4 regions of the Cedecea sp. B1(4) genome follow, and region 1 is predicted to be linked to each of the others. Evidence: predicted binding sites of a transcription regulator. Region 1 holds the regulator's gene; each other region holds the start of a gene.
What was found. The regulator PurR, encoded in region 1, represses purine synthesis genes. The targets are predictions, from matches to a motif close to CANGCAAACGTTTGCNTG.
Positions count from the first base shown of each region.

Region 2: a site for PurR is predicted at 1,624-1,641, ahead of gcvT (glycine cleavage system aminomethyltransferase GcvT). Genes of this name have one in related genera too.
Region 3: a site for PurR is predicted at 2,659-2,676, ahead of purT (formate-dependent phosphoribosylglycinamide formyltransferase). Genes of this name have one in related genera too.
Region 4: a site for PurR is predicted at 1,809-1,826, ahead of purL (phosphoribosylformylglycinamidine synthase). Genes of this name have one in related genera too.

Region 1 is NZ_JCAHMZ010000001.1:488,824-493,158, reverse strand. Features, by position in the region: gene ACR6JA_RS02460 (C40 family peptidase) at 1-189, shown strand, start outside; gene sodB (superoxide dismutase [Fe]) at 360-941, shown strand; gene cydH (cytochrome bd-I oxidase subunit CydH) at 1,024-1,113, opposite strand; gene purR (HTH-type transcriptional repressor PurR) at 1,406-2,431, shown strand; gene punR (DNA-binding transcriptional activator PunR) at 2,428-3,366, opposite strand; gene punC (purine nucleoside transporter PunC) at 3,481-4,335, shown strand, end outside.
Region 2 is NZ_JCAHMZ010000006.1:242,203-246,537, reverse strand. Features, by position in the region: gene ubiH (2-octaprenyl-6-methoxyphenyl hydroxylase) at 1-26, shown strand, start outside; gene ubiI (FAD-dependent 2-octaprenylphenol hydroxylase) at 39-1,238, shown strand; gene gcvT (glycine cleavage system aminomethyltransferase GcvT) at 1,731-2,828, shown strand; gene gcvH (glycine cleavage system protein GcvH) at 2,858-3,247, shown strand; gene gcvP (aminomethyl-transferring glycine dehydrogenase) at 3,303-4,335, shown strand, end outside.
Region 3 is NZ_JCAHMZ010000002.1:227,492-231,826, reverse strand. Features, by position in the region: gene ptrB (oligopeptidase B) at 1-1,308, opposite strand, end outside; gene ACR6JA_RS04530 (tellurite resistance TerB family protein) at 1,433-2,107, opposite strand; gene ACR6JA_RS04525 (YebG family protein) at 2,231-2,581, opposite strand; gene purT (formate-dependent phosphoribosylglycinamide formyltransferase) at 2,717-3,895, shown strand; gene kdgA (bifunctional 4-hydroxy-2-oxoglutarate aldolase/2-dehydro-3-deoxy-phosphogluconate aldolase) at 3,961-4,335, opposite strand, start outside.
Region 4 is NZ_JCAHMZ010000004.1:1,992-6,326, reverse strand. Features, by position in the region: gene purL (phosphoribosylformylglycinamidine synthase) at 1-1,741, opposite strand, end outside; gene mltF (membrane-bound lytic murein transglycosylase MltF) at 1,991-3,541, shown strand; gene tadA (tRNA adenosine(34) deaminase TadA) at 3,432-3,902, opposite strand; gene yfhb (phosphatidylglycerophosphatase C) at 3,999-4,335, opposite strand, start outside.

The DNA of each region.
Region 1 (4,335 bases):
GACCTGGTGTTCTTCCGTACCCAGGGCCGTGGCACCGCCGATCACGTTGGCGTCTACGTTGGCAACGGGAAGTTTATTCAGTCCCCGCGCAGCGGCCGCGATATTCAGATCACCTCCCTAAGCGAAGATTACTGGCAGCGCCATTACGTCGGCGCCCGCCGGGTCATGACGCCAAAAACTATTCGTTAATCTTATCGCGCCCTTTCGGGCTAATCAGACTGATTAAAATAAAACAGCCCGGCAACGGGCTGTTTTATTTTGTTGTTTCATTGCGCTTTTTTGCACTCTCGTAATTTGCTAACCTTATGACCACACAAAATGTAGTTATATTGTGAAGCAAAATAACAAGGAGTGAAGCCATGTCGTTCGAACTACCCGCCCTGCCCTATGCCAAAGATGCGCTGGCACCGCATATCTCAGCCGAAACCCTCGAGTACCATTACGGCAAACACCACCAGACCTACGTCACTAACCTGAATAATCTGATCAAAGGCAGCCCGTTTGAAGGTAAAACGCTGGAAGAGATCGTGACAGAATCTGACGGCGGGATCTTCAATAACGCAGCCCAGGTCTGGAACCATACGTTCTACTGGCACTGCCTGGCGCCGAATGCCGGCGGGGAGCCGACCGGTGACGTGCTGGCAGCCATCAACCACGCTTTTGGCAGCGTGGAAGCCTTTAAAAAGCAGTTCACCGAAGCGGCCATCAAAAACTTTGGCTCCGGCTGGACATGGCTGGTGAAAAAGAGCGACGGCAGCCTGGCAATCGTCTCGACCTCTAACGCAGGCACCCCGTTAACAACCGGAGCAAAACCGCTGCTGACCGTGGACGTATGGGAGCATGCCTACTACATTGATTACCGCAATGCGCGCCCGGTTTATCTCGACCACTTCTGGGCGCTGGTCAACTGGGAATTTGTTGCGCAAAACCTGGCAGGCTGATTTTTAACGGTTAGTCACGAAGGAGGGAAGCAACGCTTTTCTTCTATATACGAGAAGGGCCGCGAAAGCGGCCCTTTGTAAATCAGTGCAGGACGGCGGTTAGCGCCCCGGCAACAATCAGACTCAGTACGATAACCGTAGTCACCACGGAAAACTTCAGATCGGTACTCATCGTAAGCTCCTTTTATTTCCCTACAAAGTGTATGTGGGGTGATTTTCCCACAATTAGCGATAAAAATCCTGCTGGATTTGCACAGATATCGGTTTTCCCTCTTCCACTTTGCCCCGGGATAAGCCAAAATCCTTCGCTAATTTACCGCGTATCGCCCGGCAACGCCCTCCTCCCGCTGTATGTCGCATCCCCGACAGGCCTGCAACCAACGTGTTGCCCCAGGAGTTAGCGAAGGCAAACGTTTAACACATGAGTTATCAGGAGTTTACGATATGGTCTGGAGTGACATCTAATGGCAACGATTAAGGACGTAGCGAAGCGCGCAAACGTTTCCACTACCACTGTGTCACATGTCATTAACAAGACCCGTTTTGTGGCGGAAGAGACACGCAACGCCGTCTGGGCAGCCATCAAAGAGCTGCACTATTCGCCAAGCGCCGTGGCTCGCAGCCTGAAGGTCAACCACACCAAATCTATCGGCCTGCTTGCCACCTCAAGCGAAGCCCCTTATTTTGCGGAAATTATTGAATCCGTTGAGAACAGCTGTTTCGCCAAGGGCTACACCCTGATTCTGGGCAACGCGCACAACAACTTTGAAAAGCAGCGCGCTTACCTGTCCATGATGGCGCAAAAACGCGTGGACGGGCTGCTGGTCATGTGTTCCGAATACCCTGAGACGCTGCTTTCAACCCTGGAAGAGTACCGCCATATTCCGATGGTGGTGATGGACTGGGGCGAAGCTCGTGCGGACTTTACCGATTCCGTGGTCGATAACGCATTCCACGGCGGCTACCTTGCGGGCCGCTACCTGATTGAACGTGGCCATCGCGATATCGGTGCTATTCCGGGTCAGCTGGAGCGAAATACCGGCGGCGGCCGCCATGCAGGGTTCCTGAAGGCGCTTGAAGAAGCCAATATCAAAGTGCCGGATAACTGGGTGGTTCAGGGTGATTTCGAACCAGAGTCTGGTTATCGCGCCATGCAGCAACTGCTTAACCAGCCGCATCGCCCTACCGCCGTTTTCTGCGGCGGCGATATTATGGCGATGGGTGCAATTTGCGCCGCAGACGAAATGGGGCTGCGCGTGCCGCAGGACATTTCTATCATTGGCTATGACAACGTGCGCAACGCCCGCTATTTCTCTCCGGCGCTGACCACAATCCACCAGCCGAAAGAGCGCCTGGGCGAAACGGCGTTTAACATGCTGCTCGACCGCATCATTAATAAGCGCGAAGAGTCGCAGACGATTGAAGTCCATCCTCGTCTGATTGAACGCCGCTCGGTGGCCGACGGCCCGTTCCGCGATTACCGCCGCTAAGCCTCTTCGGGGGCCGGGAATATGTTACCCGGCTCCTGCAGCCACTCCTGATTCATCGTCTCACTGTCACCCAAATAGTCCAGCAGCCAGCTCAAAGCGGGCGAAGCATCATCCTGCCGCCAGGTTAAGCAGCAGGCCGCGTCCGGGAATGGATTCTCCAGCATCAACTCTTTCCAGTCGCCCCTGACGAGCCACGACTGGGCAATGTGTGTCGGCACCATACCAATGCATAATCCCGCCGTCAGGCAATCCGCCCCCGACGCCCAGTCCGGCACCACCACGCGGCGCTGGTTGTCCAGCAGCCAGGTAATGCGCTTGGGTAACGAACGGGATGTGTCTTCTAGCACAAGGGATGGCCAGGGACGAATGTCATCATCCAGAATGATACCTTCCCGTTGCGCAAGCGGATGGTCAGCGGAAACCACACAGCGCCAGCTTAGCGCCCCCATGTCCCGAAATGCGTAACGCCCCCCGACCGGGATAGCCTGCGTGGCGCCAATCGCCGCCTCAACTCGCCCGTCGGCAAGCGCATCCCACACGCCGTTGAACACTTCCTGGGAAACCCTTAACTCGATATCCGGGAAATGACGATAAAAATCCAGCACCAGCTGACGAGTACGCTCAGGTTTAACGATATTGTCTACCGCAATGGACAGGTGCCCACGCCAGCCGTTGGCTATCTGCTGGCACTGCTGGCGCGTTGCCATCATTTTTTTGATAACAGACCGACCTTCTTTGAGAAAAAACGCCCCGGCGGCGGTCAGCTCAACGTCCCGATGACGCCGTTCAAACAGCGGTACGGCCAGCCATTCTTCAAGCTGACGCACCGTGTAGCTGATGGCAGAGGGCACGCGATGCAGCTCCTGGGCCGCACCGCTAAAGCTGCCGTTTCGCGCCACGGCATCAACCACTTCCAGCGAATATTCAGACCACATATTTCTGCCTGCAAAAAATTTGAATGCAATTTGCAAATATTAGCGTTTCACAAGCGGTTTTGCACTCCGTAGACTCCTGCCCCGTTAACCTGCTATCAAAATCAAGAGTGAAATATGCAACCATCAAAGGGATTTCTTATCTGGCTTGCGGGGCTGAGCGTGCTGGGTTTCCTGGCCACCGACATGTACCTGCCCGCCTTTGCCGCCATTCAACAAGATCTGGGTACCACCGCCTCCGCCGTGAGTGCCAGCCTGAGCCTGTTCCTCGCTGGCTTTGCTTTCGCCCAGCTAATCTGGGGCCCGCTTTCCGACCGCTTCGGGCGTAAACCTGTGCTGTTGATTGGCCTGGTCATGTTTGCCGTCGGCTGTATCGGGATGCTTTGGGTGCAGGATGCCACCACGCTGCTGGTGCTGCGCTTTATTCAGGCCGTGGGCGTCTGCTCAGCCGCCGTTAGCTGGCAGGCCCTGGTGACTGATTATTATCCCGCCAACCGCGCTGGCCGCATTTTTGCCACCATCATGCCGCTGGTCGGGCTTTCTCCGGCGCTGGCCCCGCTGCTCGGCAGCTGGCTGCTGAACCATTTTGAATGGCAGGCTATTTTCGCCGTGCTGTTCGCCGTCGCTTTGCTGCTGATGATCCCCACGCTGCGCCTCAAGCCCCGGACTCAGCACCACGAGCAAACCCAAGACAATAAAGTCAGCTTCTTCTCTTTATTACGTTCCCGCGTTTACGGTGGCAACGTGCTGATTTACGCCGCCTGTTCCGCCAGCTTTTTCGCCTGGCTCACCGGCTCGCCGTTTATTCTGAATGAGATGGGCTACAGCCCCGCGGCAATTGGCCTGAGCTACATGCCGCAGACTGTCGCTTTCCTGGTTGGTGGCTATGGCTGCCGCAGTGCGCTGCAAAAGTGGAGTGGCAAACAGCTACTTCCGTGGCTGCTGGCTCTGTATACCCTGAGCGTGGTCGCC
Region 2 (4,335 bases), on a different contig from region 1:
GCACCCTGGGTTGGGTGGCGCGTTAAAGGAGAGTCAATTTGCAAAGCGTAGATGTGGCGATTGTCGGCGGCGGCATGGTGGGGCTGGCGGTGGCCTGCGGACTTCAGGGCAGCGGCCTGCGCGTTGCGGTCATTGAAAGTCATCTTCCCAAGCCGCTGGGGCCTGAAGCTGCCCCGGAACTGCGCGTTTCGGCTATCAATGCGGCGAGCGAAAAGCTGCTGACGTATTTGGGCGCGTGGCCAAAAATCAGCGAGCGAGCCAGCAGCTATCACGGGATGGAAGTCTGGGAGCGAGACAGCTTCGGGCAAATCGCCTTTGATGATAAGAGCTTCGGTTTTAGCCATCTGGGGCACATCATCGAAAACTCGGTCATCCACCAGGCGCTGTGGCAACGTGCAGAGCAATGCAGCGACATCAGCCTGATGGCACCCGTGGACATTAACCAGGTCGCCTGGGGTGAAAACGACGCGTTCCTGACCCTGAAAGACGGCACAATGCTAACTGCAAGGCTGGTGGTGGGCGCAGATGGCGCGAACTCCTGGCTGCGCGACAAAGCCGATATTCCGCTGACGTTTTGGGACTATAATCATCATGCGCTGGTGGCGACGATTCGCACCGCCGAGCCGCATCAGGCCGTAGCACGTCAGGTGTTCCATGGCGAAGGTATTCTGGCATTTCTGCCGCTTTCTGACCCACATCTTTGCTCTATTGTCTGGTCGCTGCCGCCGGAAGAAGCGGCTCGTATGCAGCAGGCCGACAATGAAGCGTTTAACCAGGCGCTTTCCGTCGCGTTTAACATGCGTCTCGGCCTGTGTTCTGTTGAAAGCGAGCGCCGCACCTTCCCGCTGACGGGCCGCTACGCCCGCAGCTTTGCCGGCCATCGTCTGGCGCTGGTGGGCGATGCCGCCCATACCATTCACCCGCTGGCCGGGCAGGGCGTCAACCTCGGTTTTATGGATGCCGCTGAATTGATTGCGGAAATTCGCCGCCTGCATCGCGAAGGCAAAGATTTTGGGCAGCATCTCTACCTGCGTCGCTATGAGCGCAGTCGCAAGCACAGCGCGGCGGTGATGCTGGCCAGTATGCAAGGCTTCCGCGATTTGTTCGCAGGCAGCAACCCGGCGAAAAAACTCTTCAGAGATATCGGCCTGAAGCTTGCCGATACGCTGCCGGGAGTTAAACCTCAACTGGTTCGCCAGGCGATGGGGTTGCAAGATCTGCCTTCCTGGCTGCGATAAACACTCGCCATACTTCGAGCTACAGGGGTGTGACCAGTACTCACCCACTTGATGGAATCCATAGTGATAACCCCGTCACATTTCCCTTCCCGATGACCGGGAAGGGTATCTGCTCCCTCGTTTGAAATATTCTAATCTCAGGACAAATCTCGGATTACATTTTCTAATCTTACAATTTATGTGATGTAGTCAATTTGTTTCTGAAATGGTCGTAAATGTTAGCCAGTGCTAAATTCGACACTAAATACCTGCTGTTAATGTGGAGTGAATCGCATTTTTACAGTGAATTACTCTGCACACTTCCTCTCCCATTTTGGTCATAAGCTAATGCAATGACCGTTTTTCGCTTATGGTTTACGCCCCCGTTCGGTGGTAAGTTCAGGTCAAAGGTAACGTTTGCGTCGCTATCGGGGAACGGTGGCGATGCCGGGTTTCGTCTGACGGTTGGCAAAGCCAAATCCGCCTTGCCACCAGATGGTTAAAGAGGAAAAGATGACTCAACAGACCCCCTTATTTGAACAGCACACGCTCTGCGGTGCCCGCATGGTTGATTTCCACGGCTGGATGATGCCGCTGCACTACGGCTCGCAAATTGATGAGCACCACGCTGTACGCACCGACGCCGGTATGTTCGACGTGTCGCACATGACCATCGTCGATCTGCACGGCAGCCGTACTCGCGAGTTTCTGCGTTACTTAGTCGCCAACGACGTCGCCAAACTCACCCAGCCGGGCAAAGCGCTTTACACTGCCATGCTCAATGCTTCCGGCGGCGTGATTGACGACCTGATTATCTATTTCCTCACCGAAGACTATTTCCGCCTCGTTGTTAACTCCGCTACTCGTGAAAAAGACCTTGCCTGGATCAACCAGCACGCTGAACCGTTTGGCGTGTCCGTCACCGTGCGTGACGACCTGGCGCTGATTGCCGTTCAGGGGCCGAATGCGAAGGCCAAAGCCGCCACGCTGTTTAGCGAAGCGCAGTGTAAAGCCGTTGAAGGCATGAAACCGTTCTTTGGCGTGCAGTCCGGTGATTTGTTTATTGCCACCACCGGCTACACCGGTGAAGCGGGCTATGAAATTGCGATGCCGAACGACAAGGCCGCGGGATTCTGGGCGCAGCTGGTTGAAGCGGGCGTCAAGCCTTGCGGCCTGGGCGCTCGCGACACGCTGCGTCTTGAAGCTGGCATGAACCTTTACGGCCAGGACATGGACGAAGGCGTTTCTCCACTAGCCGCGAACATGGGCTGGACCATCGCGTGGCAGCCTGAAGATCGTGATTTTATCGGCCGTGAAGCGCTGGAAGCACAGCGCGCGAACGGTACCGAAGAGCTGGTTGGCTTGATCATGACCGAAAAAGGCGTATTACGTAATGAGCTGCCGGTACGGTTTACCGACGCGCAGGGTAATACGCACGAAGGGGCAATCACCAGCGGCACCTTCTCGCCAACGCTCGGCTACAGCATTGCGCTGGCTCGCGTCCCGGCGGGCATCGGTGAAACGGCGATCGTGCAGATCCGCAACCGCGAAATGCCGGTCAAAGTCACCAAACCTATTTTTGTTCGCGCCGGTAAGCCGGTCGCGCTTTAAATTTTGAAATCAGGTATCAGGAGAAAACAATGAGCAATGTGCCGAACGAACTGAAATACAGCAAAGAGCACGAATGGCTGCGTAAAGAAGCTGACGGCAGCTACACCGTGGGCATCACTGAACACGCGCAGGAACTGCTGGGCGACATGGTATTTGTTGACCTGCCTGAAGTGGGCGCCACCGTTTCTGCCGGTGATGATTGTGCCGTTGCTGAATCCGTGAAAGCGGCTTCTGACATCTACGCGCCAATCAGCGGTGAAATCGTTGCGGTCAACGACGCGCTGAGCGACAGCCCGGAGCTGGTCAACAGCGAGCCTTACGGCGAAGGCTGGATCTTCAAAATTAAAGCCAGCGACGAAGCACAGGTTGCCGCGCTGCTGGATGCTTCTGCCTATGAAGCGCTGTTAGAAGACGAGTAATTTTTAAACCCCTCTCCCTGGTGGGGAGGGGAAACCATTTCAGGAATCACCGCTCATGACCCAGTCTTTACGTCAGTTAGAGAATCACGAAGCGTTTATCGATCGTCACATTGGCCCGGACGCGCAGCAGCAGCAAGAGATGCTGGAGACCGTCGGTGCGAAGACGCTCCCCGACCTGATCGCCAGCATTGTTCCGCAGGATATTCAGCTTGCTGAGCCGCCTCAGATTGGCGCCGCGGCGACCGAGTTTGCGGCCCTGGCAGAGTTAAAAGGCATTGCCAGCCGCAATAAACGCTTCAAAACTTACATTGGCATGGGTTACACCGCGGTACAAACGCCGCCGGTGATTCTGCGTAACATGCTGGAAAACCCAGGCTGGTACACCGCCTACACGCCTTACCAGCCTGAAGTTTCCCAGGGCCGCCTTGAAGCGCTGCTGAACTTCCAGCAGGTCACGCTAGATCTGACCGGCATGGATATCGCTTCCGCCTCTCTGCTTGATGAAGCTACCGCGGCAGCCGAAGCTATGGCAATGGCTAAGCGCGTCAGCAAGTTGAAAAACGCTAACCGTTTCTTCGTGGCCTCTGACGTTCATCCACAAACGTTGGATGTGGTGCGTACCCGCGCGGAAACCTTCGGTTTTGACGTCATTGTCGATGATGCGGCAAAAGTGCTGGATCATCAGGATGTGTTCGGCGTGCTGCTTCAGCAGGTGGGCACCACCGGCGAAGTGCATGATTACACGGCTCTGATTGCCGAGCTGAAACAGCGCAAAGTTGTGGTCAGCGTAGCCGCAGATTTCATGACGCTGGTGATGCTGACCGCGCCGGGCAAACAGGGCGCGGACATTGTCTTCGGCTCTGCCCAGCGCTTCGGTGTTCCAATGGGCTACGGCGGCCCGCACGCGGCGTTCTTCGGCGCTCGCGATGAATTTAAACGTTCCATGCCAGGCCGTATTATCGGCGTTTCCCGCGATGCCGCTGGCCGCACCGCGCTGCGCATGGCGATGCAAACCCGCGAGCAGCACATCCGCCGCGAGAAGGCGAACTCCAACATCTGTACTTCCCAGGTGCTGCTGGCGAACATTG
Region 3 (4,335 bases), on a different contig from region 1:
GTGATAAACCAGTGAGACCGGCACCTGAACGCCATCCCGCGCCGTCACCCACAGATGCTCGCTGCGGTAATTGCTAGCGTCAAAACCGGCAACCTGGGTTTGCTTGATAACCCGCCGCTCACCGCTGTCCATATCCAGCTCGAATAGGGTGTCCGGCGTCGTCATTGAAGAGTAACCGTAGCGCAGGTGCGAGGTTTCCGGCTCAGGGTTGTAGCCAAGCCAGGTGACATAGGCCGGATCGTCAAAAGCGATGCCCGTGGACTCACGCGTATGGCGATTAATCTGGCGCAGGCTGGTCAATCCCTGCTGGCGCTCGGCAACCACCAGCCAGTCGCGGAACAGCGTAAAGTCTTCAAGCATGACCTGTTCCCGCGCGGCAATCAGCGTTTCCCACTGTTTTTCGTCCCTCACGGCACTGCGGTAGAGTCCGAAATTTTTACCGTCTTTGTTGGAACGAATGTAGAACCCATGCTGGTAGTGATCGACCGTGTATTCATGATCTTTCCGGCGCGGGGCAAAAACTTGCGGTTCGGCGTCTGCCAGTTCGGCATCCAGTAACAAAGCCTCACTCGTCGTAGCGCTGGCAAGATGGATGACAACAAAATGCTGGGAGGTTGTTTTATGCACGCTGACGTAAAAAGCGTCATCTTTTTCTTCATACACCAGTTGGTCATCGGCCACCGGGTGGCCCAGCGTGTGCCGCCAGACCTGATAAGGCAGTAAGGTTTTGGGATGCTTGCGCACGTAGTAAAGCGTGACGGAGTCATTTGCCCAAACAAAACCGGTCGAGACATTATCCAGCAACTCCGGGTACCAGTTCCCGGTTTTCAAATTGCGCAGACGGATGCCGAACTGACGGCGGGAGAGATAGTCCTCTGCCAGGGCCATCACGGCATTGTCCGGCGTAATGGCAAATCCCCCCATGGTGTAGAACTCGCTATAGGCGGCACGCTGGTTGGCATCCAGCAAAACGTCCCACTCGCCCCACTCTTCTCTGACCGCAGATTGCCGCTGATAAATCGCGTACTCATTCCCTTTGTCATACACCTGGCGGTAGCGATAGCCGTTCTTCACATACGGGGCGGAAACATCGCGAGGAGGAACGCGAGCGATCATCTCTTTGAGCAGTTGATCCTGCAGCGCGCGCTGGCTCTCCATGATCCTTTTCCCGTAATCATTTTCCTGCTCAAGGTATTTCAGCACATCGGGATCGGCGCGGTCATCATCCCGCAGCCAGTAATAGTTATCCGTGCGGGTATCGCCATGCAGCGTCATAGCGTGAGGTATTTTTTTGGCTTTTGGCGGCATCACTTTCATCATTTTCCGTTTAACACCCCGTAAGGGTGGCAAATTCAGCCGGGCTTGCAAGCGGAACATGAAGGATTAAAAGAAAATGCCGGGAGAAACCCGGCACAGGCTGGTTGCAGGAGGATTACACCGCGAGCGGTTGTTTTTGCTGTTGAATATCTTGCTCAATACCGGAGCGGACATCCGGCGGTATGTTTAGCGCATCGCCCAGAGCGCTCAGGTAGCTACGTTCCATAAAGTGATCGATATCGATAGCCGTGCAGCTAAGGTAATAAAGCTCCAGCGCTTCCTCCTCATTTCTCACACCTTGTGCAAGCCCGTGAGGATCTAACGGCCTGTCGATCGCCCGTTCGACGAGCGCTTTACCTTCCCCGTCGATACCGACTTCACGCAGCTGTTGCTCAATAAACTGACGCTCTTTTGCATCGATATGGCCGTCGCTTTTCGCCGCAAAAACCAGCGCGGTAATTAATCTTTCGGTACGAACATCAACCGACGAGTGCGGCTCACTCCAGCCTGTGGAAACGGGCTGGCTCTGGCGAACCCGCTCCTTGTATTTGTTCCATAGCACGCTTCCGGCCACGGCGCCGCCGCCGACCAGAAGCGCACTGGTGCCGTATTTTGTTAACAACTTGCGGGACGATTTACTCGCCAGCAGTAACCCGGCTAATCCGCCCAGCGCCCCCGGCACCAGAAGTTTACCGATCCCTTCAGAGCTATTACCGGCTGCAGGCTGTGAAGATTGAGGAGAAGTAGATTGCCCCAGGAGCGACTGAAGCTGCTGTAACCAGTTATTCATGACGGAGATCCTCTGTTGACTTAACTCGTCGAGAGTAGGTCACAGGACGTCAAGAAACGTCGGACAGCGCTAAAGATGGGAAAAGAATCGCGCCGGCTGCCCGGCGCTTGCACCCAAGCCGAATTAGGCGGCTTTAGTGCGTTTACGTCCAGGGTGCTCGCTGACGTTGTCTTCCGCAGTTGGCGATTGTTCAAGCGCTGAGGACTCTGCGTCTGGCTCAAACTGACTTAATTCAGGCTCTGGCAGCTTGCCGTTTTTCAATACGCCCGCCAGCAGATCCTTGTTTTCCGCCATCCACATCGCCAGGGTGTCGCTCTGCCCTTCATCCAGCGCAATCGGGCTTTGCTGCAGCCAGTCGCCGAGGACTTCAGCCAGATCCAGCATTTTGTCGTAAGCGTCAGCATCCTTTTTACTGGCAAAGGCCATTTTTTCTTGTCCCTCTCTCACTACAACATATTTAATCTCGACCGCCATTTTGCAGCTCCGTTTACCTGTTTATTTATCCAGTATATCGCCATTCATTTTATCACACAAGCCGGAAAGCCGCTGCCAACGCAAACGTTTTCGTTTATACTACTGCGGTCTTTTTCTTTGTTAAGGCTAAATCACATGTCAACGTTGGGAACCGCTCTGCGCCCGGCAGCTACGCGAGTTATGCTGCTGGGTTCCGGTGAATTGGGTAAAGAAGTGGCCATTGAATGTCAGCGCCTCGGGGTAGAAGTTATCGCCGTCGATCGCTACGCAAATGCGCCGGCAATGCACGTCGCACACCGCAGCCACGTCATTAACATGCTGGATGCCGCGGCGCTAAAAGCGCTTGTCGCCGCCGAAATGCCCGATTTTATCGTTCCTGAAATTGAAGCCATTGCCACCGATGCCCTGCTGGAGCTTGAAGCCCAGGGTCAGCGAGTGGTGCCGTGCGCCCGCGCCACCAAACTCACTATGAACCGCGAAGGGATCCGCCGCCTGGCCGCAGAAGAACTCCAGTTGCCCACGTCGAGTTACCGCTTCGCCGACAGTGAGGACGCTTTCCGCCAGGCCGTGCAGGAGATTGGTTTGCCGTGCATTGTTAAACCGGTGATGAGTTCCTCCGGCAAAGGCCAGAGCTTCATCCGCACAGCCGACCAACTGGCAAAAGCCTGGGAATACGCCCAGCTAGGTGGGCGGGCCGGTAAAGGCCGCGTTATCGTTGAGGGCGTGGTCAATTTTGATTTTGAAATCACCCTGCTGACCATCAGCGCCGTTGACGGCGTGCATTTCTGCGCGCCTATCGGGCACCGTCAGGAAGAGGGCGACTACCGTGAATCCTGGCAGCCACAGCAGATGAGCGACATCGCGCTGGCAAAATCGAAAGAGATTGCTGAAAAAGTGGTTACCGCTCTGGGCGGCCACGGCCTGTTCGGCGTTGAGCTGTTTGTCTGCGGCGATGAGGTGATTTTCAGTGAAGTCTCCCCTCGCCCGCACGACACCGGCATGGTGACGTTGATTTCACAGGATCTGTCTGAGTTTGCGCTGCACGTTCGCGCCTTCCTCGGCCTGCCTGTCGGCGAAATTCGTCAGTATGGCCCTGCCGCATCGGCGGTGATCCTGCCTGAGTTGCAAAGCGATAACGTTAAATTTAGTAACGTGGGAGCTGCGCTGGGCGGCGGTTTACAGGTTCGCCTGTTCGGTAAGCCGGAGATCGCAGGTAAACGCCGCATGGGCGTGGCGCTGGCAACCGGTAACAGTGTCGATGAGGCAGTGACAAGGGCCGTGACGTCAGCCGCTCAGGTAAAAGTTGAAGGATAAAAAAATCGCCCTCAAATGAGGGCGATTGAGTCATTGGGCCCGCGTACTGCGGGCTTTTTTATGGCTTACTGCTTAGCGCCCTCTACCGCTTCACGGGCAAGCTTAGTGATCCGGTCGTAGTCGCCCGCCTCCAGCGCATCGGCCGGAACCAGCCAGGAACCACCGATGCACAGCACGCTTTTAAGCGCCAGGTAATCGCGGTAGTTAGCCGGAGAGATCCCCCCGGTTGGACAGAAACGCACCTGAGAGAACGGTCCTGCGATGGCCTGCAGCGCTTTAGTGCCACCGTTGGCTTCAGCCGGGAAGAATTTGAACTCTTTCAGGCCGTAGTCCATCCCCAGCATCAGTTCTGACACGGTGCTGATGCCTGGGATCAACGGAATGGTGCCTTCGGTCGCGGCTTTCAGCAGCGGCTCGGTCAGACCCGGGCTGATGGCAAA
Region 4 (4,335 bases), on a different contig from region 1:
TGGCTTCACCGATCACCGCATACGGCGCGCGCTCGCGGCGGCAAAGTTCATCAAACAGCGGCAGCTGCTCTGGCGCAACGGCCAGCACATAGCGCTCCTGAGATTCGTTACACCAGACTTCGAGCGGGCTCATGCCAGGTTCGTCGTTAAGAATATCGCGCAGCTCGAAGCGGCCACCGCGTCCGCCATCGCTGACCAGTTCAGGCATGGCGTTAGACAGGCCACCCGCGCCAACGTCGTGGATAAACAGGATTGGGTTGTCGTCGCCCATCTGCCAGCAGCGGTCGATCACTTCCTGGCAGCGGCGTTCCATTTCAGGGTTGTCACGCTGCACGGAAGCAAAATCTAAATCCGCATCAGACTGGCCGGAAGCCATTGACGAAGCCGCCCCGCCGCCCAGGCCGATGTTCATTGCCGGGCCGCCCAGCACAATCAGCTTCGCGCCGGGGGTGATTTCGCCCTTCTGGACGTGGTCGGCGCGGATGTTGCCGATCCCGCCCGCGAGCATGATAGGTTTGTGGTAACCGCGCAGCTCCACGCCGTTGTGGCTGTTCACCTGCTCTTCATAGGTACGGAAGTAGCCGGTCAGCGCCGGACGGCCAAATTCGTTGTTAAACGCTGCCCCGCCCAGAGGGCCTTCGGTCATGATATCCAGCGCGGTAACGATGCGGTCTGGCTTGCCGAAATCTTGCTCCCATGGCTGTTCAAAGCCCGGAATACGCAGGTTAGACACGGAGAAGCCCACCAGGCCTGCTTTTGGCTTCGCGCCACGCCCGGTCGCGCCTTCGTCGCGGATTTCACCGCCTGAGCCGGTTGCCGCGCCCGGCCACGGAGAGATTGCGGTCGGGTGATTGTGGGTTTCAACCTTCATCAGGATATGCGCGTCTTCCTGGTGGAAGTCATAGCGCCCTGCTTCACGGTCGGCGAAGAAGCGGCCGACGGCGGAACCTTCCATCACCGCCGCGTTGTCTTTATAGGCAGACAGCACGTAATCCGGCGTTTTCTCGAAGGTGTTTTTGATCATTTTGAACAGCGACTTCGGCTGCTTCTGCCCGTCAATAATCCAGTCGGCGTTAAAGATCTTATGACGGCAGTGCTCGGAGTTCGCCTGAGCAAACATATACAGTTCAATGTCGTTCGGGTTGCGGCCAAGTTTGTTGAACGCATCCTGCAGGTAGTCGATTTCGTCTTCCGCCAGCGCAAGGCCAAGGCGAATATTCGCTTCCACCAGCGCATCACGCCCTTTCCCGAGCAGATCAACGCTCTGCACCGGGGCCGGTTGCTGCTGGGTAAACAGCTGATGTGCATCGTTCAGAGAGGTAAACACGCTCTCCATCATGCGGTCGTGCAGCAGAGCGGCAACGTCCTGCAACTGCTCAGCGGTCAGCGTGCTGCCGGTAACATACCAGGCCACACCGCGCTCAAGGCGTTTAATCTGCGGCAGGTCACAGTTGTGGGCGATATCGGTAGCTTTTGAAGACCAGGGGGAGATGGTGCCAGGGCGCGGAGTCACCAACAGCAGGGAGCCTTCCGGTGCATGCTCTGCGAGGGTTGGACCATATTTCAACAGCCGCTGCAGGCGGGCAAGCTCGTCAGCGTTCAGCGGCGCTTCAAGGTCGGCAAAATGAACATACTCGGCATAAATATCGCTTACCGGGAGGTGAGCATCGTTGAAACGGGCCAGGAGTTTGTTAATACGAAATGCCGAAAGAGCAGGCGAACCACGCAGAATTTCCATCATTAAAGATCTCTCGTCTTCAGGGCGAAGGGGGGGAAAACGGGCGTCATTATAGAGAATCCTCCGCCTCGACGAAACCGTTTGCGTAGAAATAACAGCAGAAGTTTTTATTGCACGAAAAGTAAACGATATATTCTTAAAAGTTGCTTACTGGCGTTTTCTTACGCAAAATGCGCCTCATTCACTCACGGGGTTCAGACAAATCATGGTTATTGTTGGCTAAGGCTCATCCTGCTGCAGAATGTTATCTATTTGAAAAGAATAAATATTAATTATCTGCTTATCGGTATCGTCACCTTGTTGCTGGCAGTGGCTTTATGGCCCTCCATTCCAGGTTTCAATCAGGCCGAAAACCGTATCGCCGCGATCAAAGCGCGGGGGGTTTTGCGCGTCAGTACCATTTCATCGCCGCTGACCTGGACGATGATTAACGGCAAGGCAACGGGCCTCGATTACGAACTTGCAAAACAGTTTGCAGACTACCTGGGCGTGAAGCTGTTAGTGGTCGTGCGGCCAAACATTAACGCGCTGTTTGATGACCTGGATAACGACAACGCCGACCTGCTCGCCGCCGGCCTGGTGTATAACTCTCGCCGCAGCAGCGACTACCAGGCGGGCCCAACTTATTATTCCGTTTCGCAGCAGATGGTCTATCGTGTGGGTAGCCCGCGCCCCAAATCTCTCGGCGGCGTCAAGCCATCGCAGCTGGTGCTCTCTTCTGGCCAGGCGGTGGTGAGCGACCTGCAAAAGCTCAAAGACGCTCAGTACCCTGAGCTGAGCTGGAATATTGACACCAAACAAACCAGCAACCAGCTCCTGCAGCAGGTGGTTGATGGCAATATCGCGTTTACCATCTCAGACTCCATCGCCATCAGCCTTTTCCAGCGCGTGCATCCTCAACTGGCCGTTGCGCTGGACGTCACCGATGAACAACCGGTCACCTGGTTTTCTAAACGCGATGGCGACGACAGCATGAGCGCCGCGCTGCTCGATTTCTATAATAAGATCAGCAGCGACGGCACGCTGGCGAGGGTTGAGGAGAAATACCTGGGCCATATTGGCGATTTTGATTATGTCGATACCCGAACCTTCCTGAACGCGGTGGATGCCGTTTTGCCGGAACTCCAGCCGCTGTTTGAAAAGTACTCCGACGATATTGACTGGCCGCTGCTGGCTGCAATTTCCTATCAGGAATCCCACTGGGATACTCACGCGACTTCGCCGACGGGCGTGCGCGGGTTAATGATGCTGACAAAAAATACGGCCCAAAGCCTCGGTATCATCGACAGGCTGGACGCAGAACAGAGCATCAGCGGCGGCAGCCGGTATCTGAAAGATATGATGAGCAAGGTCCCGGCCACGGTACCGGAGTACGAGCGTATCTGGTTCGCGCTGGCGGCCTATAACATGGGCTATGCCCACATGCTGGATGCCCGTCAGCTAACGGCCAAACAGAAAGGCAACCCTGACAGCTGGGCAGATGTAAAAACACGCCTGCCGCTGCTGAGCCTGAAGCCTTATTACAGCAAAACAACCTATGGATATGCTCGTGGACACGAGGCTTACGCGTATGTAGAAAACATCCGCAAGTATCAGCTAAGTCTGGAAGGGTATTTGCAGGAGAAACAGAAGAAGGCGATCCAGGCTGATAAATTTGCCGAGGCTTACCCTGCGGTTGCCCCGGTGGAGCTGACTAGTCCGTCTTACGGGCCTTTTCCTTTAGGGCCTTTTTCTCCAGGCGACGAGCGCGAAAAAAATCGCTCAGCATGGCTGAGCACTCTGTCGCGAGCACCCCTTCACTGACCTGCACCTGATGGTTCATGCCGGGGTGGCCGAGCACGTCCATCAGCGAGCCTATCGCTCCGGTTTTAGCGTCACGCGCCCCAAACACTAAATGGCCAATGCGGCTATGCACCATCGCCCCCGCGCACATGACGCAAGGTTCGAGCGTGACATAGAGCGTGGTATCAAGCAGACGGTAATTTTGCAGTACCAACCCGCCCTGACGCAGCGCCATGATCTCCGCGTGAGCCGTAGGATCGTGGCGACCTATCGGGCGATTCCAGCCTTCACCTATGACCTGATTATTGTGTACCAGCACCGCACCGACGGGCACTTCGCCTTCATCCCAGGCTCGTTGAGCGAGGGTCAGGGCGTGGCGCATCCAGTGTTCATGGGTAAATTCTGTGTCTGACACAATGCTCTCCGCGGCAAAAGTGGGCGGCGCATTATACACACCGCTTAACGGATTCAAAACGCCTCACTCAAGCTGCTGCAGTTCCCCTTGAGGCGTGACGCGCCAGCGGTGCTCGCAGAAATAGAGTAAGGGATTATCCTGATGGCTGTCGCTGTAGCCGCTGTAAAGCCGCAGCGGCGCGCCAAGATGCTGCTCCAGCTGAACCACTTTCTCATGGCCCAGACAGCGCAGGGTCAATATCCAGCCGCCGTGAGCCCGTGCAATCTGGCTGGCAATCACTTTGACCTCCGGCAGCCACGGCGTATCAAAATAGACTTTTTCCACCAGCGGCTGCGGCGAGCCGGTAATCAACCAGACGTCGGCATCCGGGCTGTGCAGATAATCCGTGAGGCGCTGCTGG